DNA from 2 places in the Mesorhizobium sp. LNHC232B00 genome. Region 2 is predicted to be linked to the other one. Evidence: predicted binding sites of a transcription regulator. Region 2 holds the regulator's gene; the other holds the start of a gene.
What was found. The regulator LexA, encoded in region 2, represses DNA repair genes until DNA is damaged. The targets are predictions, from matches to a motif close to TGTTCNNNNTGTGTTCNG.
Positions count from the first base shown of each region.

Region 1 (7,920 bases), on a different contig from region 2:
AACCAGGCGAGGTACCGGTGAGGGGCGCTGCCGGTCGGGCGCGGCTCACACCGCCGCTACAAACCCGTCCAGCACGCGTTTCTGGCCGGCCTTGTCGAAGTCGATGGTCAGCTTGTTGCCCTCGATGGCCGCAATGTTGCCGTTGCCGAATTTCTGGTGGAAGACGCGGTCGCCGACGCTGAAGGCGGATGGCGTGTCGGAGACGGATTTGGCGACCAGTTCGCCGTCGATGGTGCGGCCCTTGACCGAGGTGCGGCCGGCGCCGTAGCCCGAGTCGGTCTCACCATAGCCGATGCGCTCGACCTGATGGCCGGAGCGCGTGCCCCAGTTGCGGTCGGTCGCCTCGGTGCGGTTGGCCTGTGCGCGCTGCCAGCCCGGCGTCGAATAGGTGTTGGAGAAGGCGCCGGATTTTTCGGTGTTGGCACCGACATTGTCGAAGCGCGAGGCGCCGTAGGGATTCTGCCTTCCCGCTCCCTGGCCACGGCCCGATGCGAACGAACCGCCGCCATAGGGATTGCCGTAGCCGCCATAGGAATTGCCGGCTTCGGCGACCTCGACGTGGGAGTTCGGCAGCTCCTCGAGGAAGCGCGATGGGATGGTCGATTGCCAGAGGCCGTGGATGAGGCGGTTGGAGACGAACCAGATATGCAGGTTCTTCTTGGCGCGCGTCAGCCCGACATAGGCGAGCCGCCGCTCTTCCTCCAGCCCTGAACGGCCGCCTTCGTCCAGCGCGCGCTGGTGCGGGAACAGGCCTTCCTCCCAGCCGGGCAGGAAGACGGTCTCGAATTCGAGGCCCTTGGCCGAATGCAGCGTCATGATCGAGACGGCGTCGAGCCCGGCATTCTGCTCGGCATCCATGACCAGCGCGACATGCTCGAGGAAGGAGCGCAGCGACTCGTACTCCTCCATCGAGCGGACCAGTTCCTTGAGGTTCTCCAGCCGGCCGGGGGCTTCGGCCGAGCGGTCGTTCTTCCACATGTCGGTATAGCCGCTCTCTTCGAGAATGGTCTCGGCGAGTTCGGTGTGCGGCGTGGTTTCCAGCGCCTTCTGCCAGCGTTCGAAATTGGCGGCGACCTCGCGCAGCGCGGCGCGGGGTTTCGGCTTCAATTCGTCGCTTTCGGCGAGGTTGGCGGCAGCCTCCAGCATCGGGATGCGCAGCGCGCGCGCCGTGTCGTGGATCTGGCGGATGGTGGCTTCGCCGAGCCCACGCTTGGGCACGTTGACGATGCGCTCGAAGGCGAGGTCGTCGCCGCCATTAGCGACGACGCGGAAGAAAGCAAGCGCGTCGCGGATTTCCATGCGCTCGTAGAAACGCGGACCGCCGATGACGCGGTAGTTGAGGCCGAGCGTGATGAAGCGGTCCTCGAAGGCGCGCATCTGGAAAGACGCGCGGACAAGGATCGCCATGTCGTTGAGGTTGTGCTTCTGGCGCTGGTAGGCCTCGATGGTCTCGCCGATGGCGCGGGCTTCCTCCTCGGAATCCCAGGCGGCGTGGACATTGACCTTGCCGTCCTCGGGATCGTTGCGATCGGTGAACAGCGTCTTGCCGAAGCGGCCCTCATTGTAGGCGATGAGATGGGAGGCCGCACCCAGGATGTGCGCGGTGGAGCGATAGTTGCGCTCCAGCCTGATAATGGTCGCGCCGGGAAAATCCTTGTCGAAGCGCAGGATGTTGTCGACCTCGGCGCCGCGCCAGCCGTAGATGGACTGGTCGTCGTCGCCGACGCAGCAGATGTTGACGGTGGCACGGCCCTCCGCCGAAGAGCGCCCAATCTCCCCCCTTGAGGGGGAGATGTCGGCGGAGCCGACAGAGGGGGGCGGTGCCCCACCGGCCTGTCGGCGCGAGGCGCCCCCCTCTGTCCTGCCGGACATCTCCCCCTCAAGGGGGGAGATCGGCCTGCCTTCGGGCCGCTGCGCCAATAGCCGCAGCCACATGTACTGGGCGGTGTTGGTGTCCTGGTACTCGTCGACGAGTATGTATTTGAAGCGCCTGTGATAGTCCTTCAGCACATCCGGATTGGCGCGGAAGATGCGGATCGGATGGCACAGAAGGTCGCCGAAGTCGCAGGCGTTCAGCGTCTGCAGGCGTTCCTGATAGGCCTTGTAGAGCTCACGGCCCTTGCCGTTGGCGAAGCTGCGTGCGTCGCCCTCGGCAATGTCGGCCGGGCCTTGGCCCTTGTTCTTCCAGCCGTCGATCATCTGGGCGAACTGCTTGGCCGGCCAGCGCTTGTCATCCAGGCCCTCAGCCTGGATCAGCTGCTTGATCAGCCGCACGACGTCGTCCGTGTCGAGAATGGTGAAGTCGGATCTCAGGCCGGCAAGCTCGGCGTGACGGCGCAGCAGCTTCACGCCGATCGAGTGGAAGGTGCCGAGCCACGGCATGCCCTCGACATTGCCTTCACCGATCAGGATGCCGATGCGCTGCTTCATCTCGCGCGCGGCTTTGTTGGTGAAGGTCACCGCTAGGATCTGTGACGGGAAGGCCTTGCCGGTGGCGAGGATGTGGGCGATGCGGGTGGTCAGCACCCGCGTCTTGCCGGTGCCGGCACCTGCCAGCACCAGAACCGGGCCTTCGGTGGTTTCCACCGCCAGCCGCTGTTCGGGATTCAAACCCTTGAGATAGTCGGGCGCGTTGTTGTGGCCGCTGCGGGCTGCCATCGCGCGCGCGGCAATGCCCGACGGGGCCGTGGGCCGCGCATTGGGTTCGTCGAAAAAGGGCATGTCTTCGGAAAAGCCGGACATCTTCCCCCGAATGTAGTGATTCGGGAGGGAAAGACCAGAAGTGTCTACGTTTTGTTCCCGGTAAAGTGGCTGATTTGGCCGCCCCACGCCCGCACTACCGTCGGCCTTATCAGCCAATTGCGATGGAACAAACATTACCGCCTGCGCTTATGGCGCGTGCTTGACAGGCGGGACCGTCAGGGGAAAGTTGTGTTCCGGGCAGCAACGCAACGCGGGGTTACCCGTGGCCGCGCGCGGCGCGCAACAGTCGAAGGAGTATCATCTTGGCTGTCACCATCACCTCCCTCGTCCTTTTTCTGCTTGGCCTGGCGCTTGGCGCCGGCGGCATCTGGTTGGCTTCGCTGGGCGGCAGTTGGTATTACATCATCGCCGGTCTCGCCTTCTTGATCGCCGCCTGGCTGCTCTACCGGCGCCGCTCCACGGCACTGTGGCTCTATGCGGCGATCGTGATCGGCACGCTGGCCTGGGCGGTCTGGGAAACCGGGTTCGACTGGTGGGAACTCGGCCCGCGCGGCGGCATCATCGTGCTTGTGGCGCTGTGGTTGCTGACGCCGTGGGCGAGGCGAGGGCTTGCCGGTCCCGACGGACGCGCGCCGCTGATCCTGGCGGTGCTGGCGTCGCTGGCGGTGGCCGGCTATTCGATGACGACGGATCCCAAGGACATCGCCGGTGCGCTCGACACCGACAAGGTGACCCCCAACGCCAATCTCGGCGGCGATGTGCCGGCCGGCGAATGGCACTATTACGGCCGCACGCAATTCGGCCAGCGCTATTCGCCGCTCGACCAGATCACGCCGGACAACGTCGCCAACCTGAAGCCGGCCTGGACCTACCGGACCGGCGACGTGAAGGGGCCCGACGACGTCGGCGAGACCACCTACCAGGTGACGCCGCTGAAAGTCGGCGACACGCTCTACATCTGCACGCCGCACAATTTCGCCATCGCTGTCGATGCGGCGACCGGCAAGGAGAAGTGGCGCTACGATCCCAAGATCAAGCTCGACAAGGATCGCCAGCACCAGACCTGCCGCGGGGTATCCTACTATGCCGATGCAGGCGGCGCCGCCGGCCAGCCGTGTGCGACGCGTGTCTATCTGCCGACCTCCGACGCGCGGCTGATCGCGCTCGACGCCGCCAACGGGCAGGTCTGCCCCGCCTTCGCCGAGGGCGGCACGCTCAATCTCTTGACCAACATGCCGTATCCCAAGTCGGGCTATTATTACTCGACTTCGGCGCCGCTGATCACGGGCGGCAAGATCATCGTCGGCGGCGCGGTCAACGACAATTATTCGACGCAGGAGCCGTCCGGCGTCATCCGCGCCTATGATGCCGCCACCGGCAAATTGCTGTGGAACTGGGATTCCGGCAATCCGGACCAGACGACGCCATTGGCGCCCGGCCAGACCTACACCGCCAACTCGCCCAACATGTGGTCGACGCCGAGCGCCGACGAGAAGCTCGGCCTGCTCTATGTGCCGCTCGGCAACCAGACGCCGGACCAACTCGGCATAGGCCGCAGCGACAATGTCGAGAAGTTCTCCTCCTCGATCACCGCGCTCGACCTCAACACCGGACAGTTGAAATGGGTGCGGCAGACCGTACATCACGACCTGTGGGACATGGACGTGCCAGCGCAGCCGACCCTGATCGACATCACCAAGGCTGACGGTTCGATCGTGCCGGCGCTGGTCGGGCCGACCAAGCAGGGCGATCTCTATGTGCTCGACCGGCGCAGCGGCGACCCGGTGATCGCGGTAAAGGAAGTGCCGGCGCCAGGCGGCGCCATCGAAGGCGACCACACATCGCCGACGCAGCCGGTGTCGGACCTTACCTTCAACCCGAAGCCGCTGACCGATGCCGACATGTGGGGCATCACCATGTTCGACCAGCTGGCCTGCCGGATCGCCTTCCACAAATTGCGCTATGAAGGCCGCTACACGCCGCCCTCGCTGCAGGGATCGCTGGTCTATCCCGGCAATTTCGGCACCTTCAACTGGGGTGGCGTGGCGGTCGATCCGGTGCGGCAGGTGATGTTCGGCATGCCGACCTATCTCGCCTTCACGTCGAGACTTGTTCCACGCGCGGACGTGCCGGCGCCGGGCGACGACACCAAGGGCAGCGAGCAGGGGCTGAACCGCAATGACGGCGCTCCCTATGCGGTGGTGATGGGACCGTTCCTGTCGCCGCTCGGCATTCCCTGCCAGGCGCCGCCCTGGGGCTATGTCGCCGGCGTCGATCTCAGGACCGGCGCGATCGCCTACAAGCACCGCAACGGCACCGTCTACGACATGACGCCACTGCCGCTGCCGCTGAAGGTCGGGGTGCCTGGCATTGGCGGGCCGATGATCACCGCCGGCGGCGTCGCCTTCCTGGGTGCTGCGGTCGACGATTATCTGCGCGCCTATGATTTGACATCGGGCAAGCAGCTCTGGCAGGCGCGGCTGCCAGCGGGCGGCCAATCGACGCCGATGACCTATACGGTGGCGGACGGGCGCCAGTTCGTGGTCATCGTCGCCGGCGGCCACGGCTCGGTCGGCACCAAGCCCGGGGATTACGTGATGGCCTACGCGCTGCCGAAGTAGGGGAGTGACACCAAACCGTCGGTGCTAGCCGAGCCCCAGATGGCCCTTCAGGCTGGGCACCGAGCCGAGCACCTGGTTGGTCAAATCGGGGCCAGCGGCGGCTTCGGCCTGCTGGACCAGTGTTTCACCGGCCTTCTGGATTTGCGCCATGTCGAGGCCGGATGCCTTGAGCGCGGCGAGGCCGTTGACCAGCGCGCCGGCCTTTTCGCCGAGGACGCCGCCAAGCGCGCCCTGCAGCGACGACAGGAAGCCGCCACCGCCGGCAGGGGCGGCCATGACGTCATATTTCTGCGCCAGCGCATCGGCGCCCGGGATCTTGGCGAAGAATGACGAGGCGCTGGTGCCTTCCGCCTCGTGCTCGAGCACCGAGAAAATGGTGCCGACGACCTTTTCCGTCGTTGCCTGGTCGAGACCCGCCTTCTGCGAAACGGTGTTCACGATGTCCTGTACGTCCATGACTTCACCTCAACCTTGGATTCTCATGTTTGCCGGATAGCGCTGGCTGCGAACCTTGACCATGGACTTCTTGACCATGGACTCGCGGCTCGCGGCAACAACAACCGTGCGCATCGCCAGCATGGCGGCTGCGGCAATCATGAAGGCGGTTGCCAGGATCGGCATGGTCATCGTTTCCTCCAGGCCGCGCCATCGGGCGGCCGATCAGCCAGTTTCCCCTACTATTGTCGCAGCGCCATCAAGATTGTCGCCGATGACAAAAACGTGATGGGAGATGAGATCCGTCGCCCGGGCGCCGATCGCTGGGCGGAACGATGTCACTGTCCCGTGACTGGACGATGAGAGGCTCGCCCCTATCTTGCGGACGGCAGGGGCAGTCCAGGCCCGAGGAGTGCGCCATGACCGACGTCAAACCCGTGATCACCCAGGCGATGATCGACGCCTATGACGAATACACGCATCTGACGCTCGACCGCCGCCGCTTCATGGAACAGTTGAGCAGGCTTGCCGGGTCGGGTGCGGCGGCGGCCGCGATCGCGCCGCTTTTGGCCGCGAACTCCGCCCAGGCGGCGATCGTTGCCGAAAACGACGCCCGCGTGAAAGGCGAGGACATCACCTATCCCGGCAGCGGCGGCGAGCTGAAGGGCTATCTGGTCAAGCCGGCAAAGCCGGCCGGCAAGCTCGGCACCGTCATCGTCATCCACGAGAACAGAGGGCTCAACCCGCATATACGCGACGTCGCCCGACGCGTGGCGCTGGAAGGGTTCGTGGCGCTGGCGCCCGATTTCCTGTCGCCGCTCGGCGGCACGCCCGCCGACGAGGACAAGGCGCGCGACATGTTCACCACGCTCGACCCGGCACAGACCGTCGCCAACGGCGTCGCCACCGTCGCCTTCCTCAAGGCCGACAAGGACGGCAACGGCAAGGTCGGCGCCATCGGCTTCTGCTGGGGCGGCGGCACCGCCAACATGCTGGCCGTCAATGCGCCCGACCTCGCCGCCAGCGTCGCCTATTACGGCATGCAGCCGAAGGCCGCGGATGTGTCGAAGATCAAGGCGGCATTGCTGTTGCACTATGCCGGGCTCGACGATCGCACCAATGCCGGCATCGACGCCTTCAAGAAGGAACTGGATGCCGCCCATGTCGAATACACCGTTTATGTCTATGAAGGCGCCAACCATGCCTTCAACAACGACACTTCGGCGGCGCGCTACGACAAGAAGGCGGCCGATCTCGCCTGGGGCCGGACGATCGCTTTTCTGAAGGAGAAACTGGCCTGAAGCAAAAACTGGCATAGGGCGTCTAATCCGTCCTCGCCGGCCTGTGGAAGGCGACGCCGGCGACCACCAGCGCGATGCCAACACAATCGCTGAAGTCGGGTATCTGGCGCAGCACGATGACGCCGATCAGCGTTGCCGTGACCGGCAGCAGCGACAGCATCAGCGCAAAGCTCGAACGCGGCAGCCGCGACATGGCGAGCTGATCGCAGATGTAGGGAATGACCGAGGAACAGATGCCGACGCCGATGGCGGCGATGAGCAGCGGCGGCGAGAAGAAGGCAGGCAGCGCGTCGGCTAAGCCGATCGGAAGCACGACGACGAAGGCGACTGCCATGGCCGCTCCCAAGTCTGCGATACCGTCACCTGCGCCGGCTCGGGCGACGCGGTGGCCAAGCACGATGTAGCCGACAAAGAGCGCGCCGTTGAGGAAGGCCCAGAACAGCCCGAGCGGATCGCTGGACCATTTGACGTCGATCAGCAGCACGGTGCCGGTGACGGCAACGGCAAGGGCGGTGAGGTTGCGGGTGCTCCTGAGGCCGACCAGCGCGACGCCGATGGTGCCGACGAATTCGATCGCCGCCACCAGCGAGATCGGCAACCGGTCGAGCGCCAGGTAGAACGCGCAGTTCATCACCGCCAGGCAAGCGCCAAAGGCCAATAACAGCAGCCGCGTCGAGGGATCGGCGCGGGCGAAGGTCCGCCACGGGCGCGTCAACGGTGCGAAGATCAGCGCGGCGGTGGCGATGCGCAGCCACGCCATGCCGAGCACGCCGACATGCGGGAAAAGCAGCACCGCGAAAGCCGGGCCGAGATAGTGGAAGACGGCGCTGACGCCGAACCAGACATGCGGCGGCAGTTTT
Region 1 covers NZ_AYWP01000006.1:57,877-65,796, reverse strand. The annotation lists gene X743_RS158995 (ABC transporter permease) at 1-21, shown strand, start outside; gene X743_RS159000 (UvrD-helicase domain-containing protein) at 46-2,742, opposite strand; gene X743_RS159005 (glucose/quinate/shikimate family membrane-bound PQQ-dependent dehydrogenase) at 3,006-5,324, shown strand; gene X743_RS159010 (hypothetical protein) at 5,349-5,780, opposite strand; gene X743_RS1000000172755 (hypothetical protein) at 5,790-5,951, opposite strand; gene X743_RS159015 (dienelactone hydrolase family protein) at 6,179-7,060, shown strand; gene X743_RS159020 (DMT family transporter) at 7,083-7,920, opposite strand, start outside.
Region 1: a site for LexA is predicted at 2,784-2,801, ahead of X743_RS159000 (UvrD-helicase domain-containing protein). Genes of this name have one in related genera too.

Region 2 (7,920 bases):
TGGCGAAATCGGCATTGGCGCTGTCGAGCTCGACCGGCAAGGCGCCGGCGGTGTGGCAGAGATCCCAGACGATCAGCGCGCCGGCTTGATGGGCCTTACGTGTCAGCGCGGCCATGTCACGCAACTGGCCGGATTTGTAATTGACGTGGTTGACCAGGATGACCGCGACGCGCTCGTCGATCAGCTCTTCGATATCAGGCGCATCGACGCCTTCGAGCCGCAGCACGGTACCCGGCCGAGTCGAGGCGACGCCTTCGGCCATATAAAGATCGGTCGGAAAGCTGTCGCCCTCTGCGACGATGACCGATCGGTCCGGCCGCATCCCGAGTGCGGCATGCAGTACCTTGTAGATGTTGATCGAGGTCGTGTCGCAGACCACGGTCTGGCCGGCCGCCGCGCCGATCAGGCGGCCGAGCTGGTCGCCAAGCGCGACCGGCATGTCGAACCAGCCCGCGGTGTTCCAAGCACGAATGAGGTCCTGCGCCCACTCTTGCGTCGCGGCCTTCTGCAGCTCGTTGAAAACCGCAGGCGCCGCTGCTCCCAGCGAATTGCCGTCGAGGTAGATCACACCCTCCGGCAATGTGAACCGGTCGCGCATGGCGCGTAGCGGATCCGCCGCATCCATGGCTTCGACGGCCTTGAGGTCGAGCGTTGCGTTCATGATTGGTGATGTCCTCGATTATTCACGAATGGCTTCGCGAGCCGGCGCGGGGCCTCGGCCGCGCTTGAGGCTTGGCAAAGCAAGCATGGCGAGCACGAACAGGCCCGTGGCAAGCTTCAAATCGGGAGGCGGCATGCCGGCGGCAAGGCAGAACGACACCAGTTGGTAGTAGATGATCGCGCCGGCAAAGGGCGCCAGCAGCTGGCGCCAGACCGTCTGCTTGCCGACAACCGCCTCGCCGATCATCAGCGCGGCCAATCCGTTGATGAGGATGCCCAGCCCCATATTGACGTCGGCGAAACCCTGCGACTGCACCATCAGCGCGCCGCTTGACGCCGAAAACGCGCTCGCCAGCCCGACGCCGCCGATGGTCGCCGCCCAGACATTGATGCCTTGCGCCTCGGCCATATCAGGATTGGCGCCCACGGCGCGCACCGCGGTCCCTTTCTCGGTCCTGAAGAACATGTAGAGCGCCACGAAGACGACGAGCGCCAGAAGACCGGCAACGACGATCTTGCTGGCCGGAAAACCCGGCCGCGCGAACGGTACCCAGTCGAACACCGCGGGCGAACCGAAGACGGAGAGATTGGACTTCCCCATGATGCGAAGATTGATGCTGTAGAGCATCGTCATCATCAGGATACCGGCAAGCAGCGTGTGGATACGGAAGCGCAGATGGATGAAGGCGGTGCAGCAGCCCGCCGCGAAACCCACGATGAATGCGACCAGGATGCCGGTCACCGGCGCTGCTCCGGCAGCCAAAAGCACGCCGCAGACGCAGCCGCCCAGCGGAAACGCGCCTTCGCTGGTGAGATCGGGAAAATTCAACATGCGAAACGGGATCATGATGCCGAGCACGACAAAGGCCAGGATCAGGCTCTGCGCCAGGGTGACCGGCATGATCGCGATGAAGCTGGAGAGAACTTCCTGAATAAAGCCCATGGGGATCAGCTCGCCAGCAGCATGCGGTCGGTTTTGACGGAAAAATGGCCGATCAGATCGATAACCGTGACCCTCGCCTTTTCCTCGCCGGTGACTTCCAGCAGGACCCGGCCGGCGTCGAGCATGATCACCCGGCTGCCATAGTCGACGGCGTGCTGCATGTTGTGGGTGACCATCAGCGTGGTCAGCTTCAGCGCGCTGACGGCACGCACCGTGGCCTGCATGACGATCTCGGCCGTACGCGGGTCGAGCGCCGCGGTATGTTCGTCGAGCAGTAATAAATCAGGTGATCCGCCGACCGCCATGATCAGCGACAGGGACTGCCTCTGTCCGCCCGAGAGCAGGTCGACGCGCGTGTCGAGGCGATTTTCAAGGCCGAGGCCCAATATCGACAGCCGCTCCTTGTAGGAGGCGAGCCGTGTGGCGTTCAACCCTTGCCGCAAGGTGCGCTTTTGGCTGCGCAGATCGGCAAGCAGCATGTTCTCCGCCACCGTCATGCTGGCGGCGGTGCCGCGCATCGGATCCTGGAAGACCCGCGCCAATTTGGCGGCGCGCTTGTGCACCGGCATATTTGTCACATCGGCGCCATTGATCAGGATCTTGCCGGAATCGAGGATCAGCGCTCCGGAAATGGCGTTGAGCATGCTGCTCTTGCCGGCTCCGTTGGAGCCGATGACGATGCCGAACTCGCCAGTCGCCAATGACAGGCTGAGGCTGTCCAGCGCGATCTTCTCGTCGGCCTGGCCCCTGTAGAATACTTTGCGCGCGGATCGGATCTCGAGCATCGTTCCTCCCTGACCTGACGGGTGACGGCGCCCCCGCCGTCACCCCCCCTCAGTCCCGATATCAGTCGACGATGCAGCCGCAATCGGCCATCGACGCCGGTATCTCGATGCCGAACGCAGCCATCGCCTTGCGGGAGATTTGCGGCATGTGGTCCTTGTAGGCCGGGCGCGATGGCGCGATCGTTTTCGTATCCTTGCCCTTGAGGATCTCGGCGGCGATGTTGCCGGCGTTGACGCCGACCTGCGTGTAGTTGACCGCGAAACTTGCCGGTACGGTGCCGTTGCGGACCGCGCTGTCGTCGGAGTTGACGACCGGGATGCCGGCCTGGCGAGCGGCCGCGGAGACGGCGGCGATCGCCGGCTGGATCAGGTTCGAAGCCGGGCCGTAGATGACGTCGGCCTTGCCGGCGAGCGAGGCGATGCGTTGCTGGATGTCATTGACGTTGTCGATGCCGACCTCCACGACCTCGAAGCCGGCCGCGGGCGCCGCCGCCTTGATCTTTTCGACGAGGGCAACGTCATTGGCCTCGCCTGGATTGTAAGGCACGCCGAAGCGCTTGGCGTTCGGCAACAGCTTCTTGGTGAAGGCCATCACCGCGGCGACATCCTGCAGATCGCTGGCGCCGGTCATACCTTCATCTCCCGCGTCCCACGACGGCACCAGCTTGGCCGCCACCGGATCGGTGACCGCGGCAAAGACGATCGGAATGCCGGAGCCCGCGAGTGCCTTCTTGGCGATCTGCGAGACCGGCGTGGTGATGGTGTAGATCAGCTTGGGCTGCTCGGCCTGCAGCTTGGCGATCATCTGCGGCACCAGCGATGCATCGAAATTGGTATGGCTCTCCGTGTAGACGACGTCCTTGCCCTCTACGAAGCCATTGTCCGTCAGCGCCTTCTTGAAGCCGGCTATGGCGGCGTTCAATTGCGGATGCTCGCCGAAATTGGCGATGCCGATACGGATCTGATCGGCCGCGGCGCTGCCGGCGCTGACCATCAATGCACCTGCCAGGGCCAATCCCGACAGCCATGCGGATTTCGACTTCAACATCATTTCCTCCCAGATTTGATCAGCGCCGCCTTCGGGGCACCTCCAGCGATCATGGTCAGTCCCTCGGCGCATGTCAAACATTATATATAACTCTTGCCATCACTCACCATCATATATAATTTCTCCAATGGCAGAGAACGAATGGATCGCGATGCAGGACCAGAAGAACTCCACCAAGACGGAAGCCGCCTACCAGCTTCTGCGGCGCGATATCCTCACCACCCGTCTCATGCCGGGTGCCCCGCTCAAGCTCAGCGCCTTGCGCGGCACCTATGGAGTTGGCTGGACGCCGCTGCGCGAAGCGTTGTCGCGCCTCGAAGCCGAACGCCTGGTCACCGCCATCAGCAATCGCGGCTTCGCGGTCGCCCCCGTGTCCCGCGCCGAACTTGAGGATCTGGCGCGCGCGAGGATGGTCGTCGAGATACCGCTCTTCCAGGAATCGATGGAGAAAGGCGGCCGGCAGTGGGAAGACGCGGTCGTCACCGCGCACTACCGGCTCGCCCGCTGCAAGACCGCGGTGGATGACCCATCGGATGCCGCCGTCGACCAATGGGACGAGAACCACGAGGCTTTTCACGCGGCGCTGCTGAGTGCGGCGACGTCCAGCTGGCTGTTGCGGTTTCGCTCGACGATCTCGGACCAGCTGCGCCGGCACCATCGCTTTCTTGGGCTGGCGCCGACATTGCGGGCCGCGGCCGGCCTCAAGGCTGGCTACGAGGAGGCCATGGACGCGCTGCGCGAGGCGATGGCGATCGAGCACCACACCGCAATCATGGAAGCCGCCCTGGACCGCGACGTCGAGCGGGCAAAAGCGCTGATGACGGCCCACATCGGTTATACGCTGCACGTCTATGTCCACACCGAGGACGGCGACGCGAACAAGGACGTCGGGCGCGCCGGCAGCTTGAAAGCGGTTGCCGGATGATTTCGGCACCTCCGCATCGTCCGACGCTTGGCGAGATTGCCGAAGCCCGCGATCGGTACCTGCTTCCGAACAGCTATTGTTGGCGTTTTGATTTCGTTTCGTTCACGGCAGGCAAGCCGATCGCAGGCGCGGAAATCGGCATCGCCGGGCTCTGCCGTCGGCTGATGCCGAGCCATGTCGCAAGACAGGCCACAGGCTATTAACCAAGACATTTCAATGCGGGCGACGGGCGGCAACGGGCGAAAATCCCCGATTTCCGGCCTGTCCGGCTCTGCAAATGATTACGGCCCTCTTACCAAATTCACTAAACTTTAAACGGTTGCAGAACACAACTGGAACAGATAGTGTTTGTTCTGGGTTTGTTTTTTCGATTCTGGATCAGAACCATTCTGGATCAAAACCTTGTCCAGATGCCTTGGGGGCCGCCATGCTGACACGCAAGCAACATGAACTCTTGATGTTCATTCATGAACGGCTCAAGGAAAGCGGTATTCCGCCCTCCTTCGACGAGATGAAAGAGGCGCTCGACCTCGCCTCCAAATCAGGGATCCATCGCTTGATCACGGCGCTGGAGGAACGCGGCTTCATTCGCCGGCTGCCCAACCGAGCGCGTGCGCTGGAAGTGCTGCGGCTGCCCGATTCGATCGCGCCGGGCCTCAACGCGGCGAAGAAATTCTCGCCAAGTGTCATCCAGGGAAGTCTCGGCCAAGGCGGTTTCGGTCAGGGCAGCCTCGGCCGCCAGATCAAGCCGGCACCGTCGCGCTTTGCCGCTGCCGGCAACGACGACGATGCGGTACCAGCGGTGTCCATCCCGGTTATGGGTCGCATCGCTGCCGGTGTGCCCATCGATGCCATCCAGCATCAGACGCATACCATCTCGGTGCCGCCGGACATGATCATGGGCGGCGAGCACTATGCGCTGGAGGTCAAGGGCGACTCGATGATCGAGGCCGGCATCTTCGATGGCGACACGGTCATTATCCGCAACGCCGATACGGCGAGTCCGGGCGAGATCGTCGTGGCGCTGGTCGACGAGGAGGAAGCGACCCTGAAGCGGTTCCGCCGCAAGGGTGCCTCGATTGCGCTTGAAGCCGCCAATCCGGCCTACGAGACGCGCATCTTCGGGCCGGACAGGGTCAAGGTGCAGGGCAAGCTCGTCGGGCTGATCAGGCGCTACTGAGCCGGCACGGCACTTGGCTTGTCAGGTTTGCGATAGGGCTGCAGGCCCCTCGCCTCGCGCGAAAATTTTCGCTGCGCGTGCCAGGGCCGATACGGGCTGTCCACCGCGAAGCTGATGGTTGGCGGACCGGTGGCCGATTGGCGGTCGAAGAAGATGGCCGCGCTGCCCTTGCGGGCGAGCTGCCGTTTGGTGACGACGAGAACCAGCGGATTGTGGCAGGCGTCGTAGGCCGTTGCGTCATTGACGATGATCAGGTCGGCGAAGCCACAGGCCTTCCAGGTATCCTTGCGGTCTTCGACATGCGCTATGATCGCACCGGACGGGTGCCTGGCGAGACAGACACCGTCGGTGCAATAGAACGGCGCTCCCGGCGGCAGGCTGACGGCATCAGCAATATCGAATTGTCCATCCGCCTTGTCGAACATCTCCGGCAGGATGATGGTTTCGGATCTCAGCGCGCGTTTCCAGTTGTCGACGGTGAATTCGTTCGGCCGGGCCCGGCTGACCGCGAGTTCGCCACCGCCGATCGGCAGCGCGACCAGCCGCGCGTCTTCCGAGACCAGCACATCCGGCGTGCGCGTGTCGGACACCACCAGCAAGCCGGCGAGCGCGAATGGAAGCGCTGCAAGCCGCAGCCACGTCGTCGCCATCGTCGCGATGACCAGGGCAATTGCCACCAGCAGAACGGATTGCTGTGAGATGAGCCCGACCGCATCGACCGGAGAGCGTTCTGATATCCACGCCGAAATGGCGATCATCGCGGTCAGGCCCTTGCCCATCAGGTAAAGGGATGGCGCGTCCAGGCCGAACGGCATCAGCAGCGCGCTGGCAACGGCCAGGAACATCACGAGTGAGACGATCGGCATGACGGCCAGATTGGCGAACAGGCTGAGCGGCGACACCCGCTGGAAATGCCAGATGGCAAACAGCGCCGTGGCGCTGCCGGCGATGATCGACGTCATGGCCAGCCCGCCTGTCGCCAGCAGGAATTTGCGCGTCAGGAAACCCGGCAAGGAGCGCTTCGGCGGCGGCGGTCTGGTCTTTCCCGCCCGGTGATCCGCCCAGCCGGCATAGGCGCCAACCAGGGCCGCGGTCGCGGCGAACGACATCTGGAAGCTCGGGCCGACCACCTCATGCGGCGAGACCAGGATGACGGCGATCGCCGAGATCGCCAGATTGCGCATGGTCAGCGCCGCGCGATCGAACAGGACGGCAATCAGCATCACCGCCAGCATGATGAAGCTGCGCTCGGCGGCGACGACGACGCCGGAGATGACGAGATAGGCGGCGATCGAGAAAAGTGCTGCCGCGGCCGCGTATTTCTTCACCGGCCGGCGCGCGGAAAAGTCCGGGAACAGCGCGAAGGCGCCGCGCAGCAGTCCCATGATGGTGCCGGCGACCAGCGCCATGTGCAGTCCCGAAATGGAGATGATGTGATAGATGCCGGTGCGCCGCATCGCTTCGTTGATTTCGTCGGGGATGCCGGCGCGCACGCCGACGATCAACGCCGCCGCGATCTCGCCTTCTGCGCCGCCGACGCTGCCCCTGATATGGTCGGCAATGGCTTCGCGGGCGTTCTCTATCGCTGATGAAAGGCGGGCCGACAGCGGCATGCCAGCGTCGTCGGCTGCAACGACTTTTGGATTGCCGAGAAAGAACCCGCTGCCACCGATGCCGGCGAAATAGCTGTCGAAGGAGAAATCATAGCTGTCCGGCCGCACCGGACCGGTCGGCGGCAACAGCTTGGCATAGCCGGTAATAAGGGAGCCGGCGGTCATTTCCGGCGGTATCTTGCGTGTCGAAAGCCGGACCCTTTCCGGCGCGTAGCGCAGTTTCGGCCGGGCGGTCGACGTCACGTCGATGGTAAGCCGGATGCGGCCGGTCTCCATCTCATCGATCGAGACGACGCGGCCGCTCAGTTGCGTCGAGATTTCCGAGCCCAGCATCTGGGTTCCCGTGCGCCACGTCTCGACCTTGGCGGCGAGCAAGCCAAGCGCGCACAGCAATGCCGCCGTCAGGAACAGATGGGTTTTCGGCCACGAGCGCGAGACAATCGCCAGGAAGCCCATGAGGGCCACCACCGCGACAGGCCTGGCGAAGTCCGGTTCGGCTGCCAGGGAAAAATAGCCGATCGCGCCGATTGCAAGGCAAACCGGCACCAGCAGGAAGCCAATGCCGCGGTCAAGCTCCAGCTCCGCCGCCGCAGTGATGCCGTTGCGCAGGCGCGGCAATGACAGCCGGCCGAGTTGCCGGCGCACACGTACGATCCTGCCGGCCGGCGACGGAATTGGCGCGGGGATATCCGGTGCGGGCTGGTTGCCGGAACCCGGCACGAGAGGCGATTGCGTCGGCAGCGAGGCCGGCAGCGGCATCGCAAAC
Region 2 covers NZ_AYWP01000005.1:111,120-119,039, reverse strand. The annotation lists gene kynU (kynureninase) at 1-661, opposite strand, end outside; gene X743_RS159725 (ABC transporter permease) at 680-1,603, opposite strand; gene X743_RS159730 (ABC transporter ATP-binding protein) at 1,609-2,388, opposite strand; gene X743_RS159735 (ABC transporter substrate-binding protein) at 2,450-3,436, opposite strand; gene X743_RS159740 (GntR family transcriptional regulator) at 3,588-4,361, shown strand; gene lexA (transcriptional repressor LexA) at 4,789-5,541, shown strand; gene X743_RS159755 (ComEC/Rec2 family competence protein) at 5,535-7,920, opposite strand, start outside.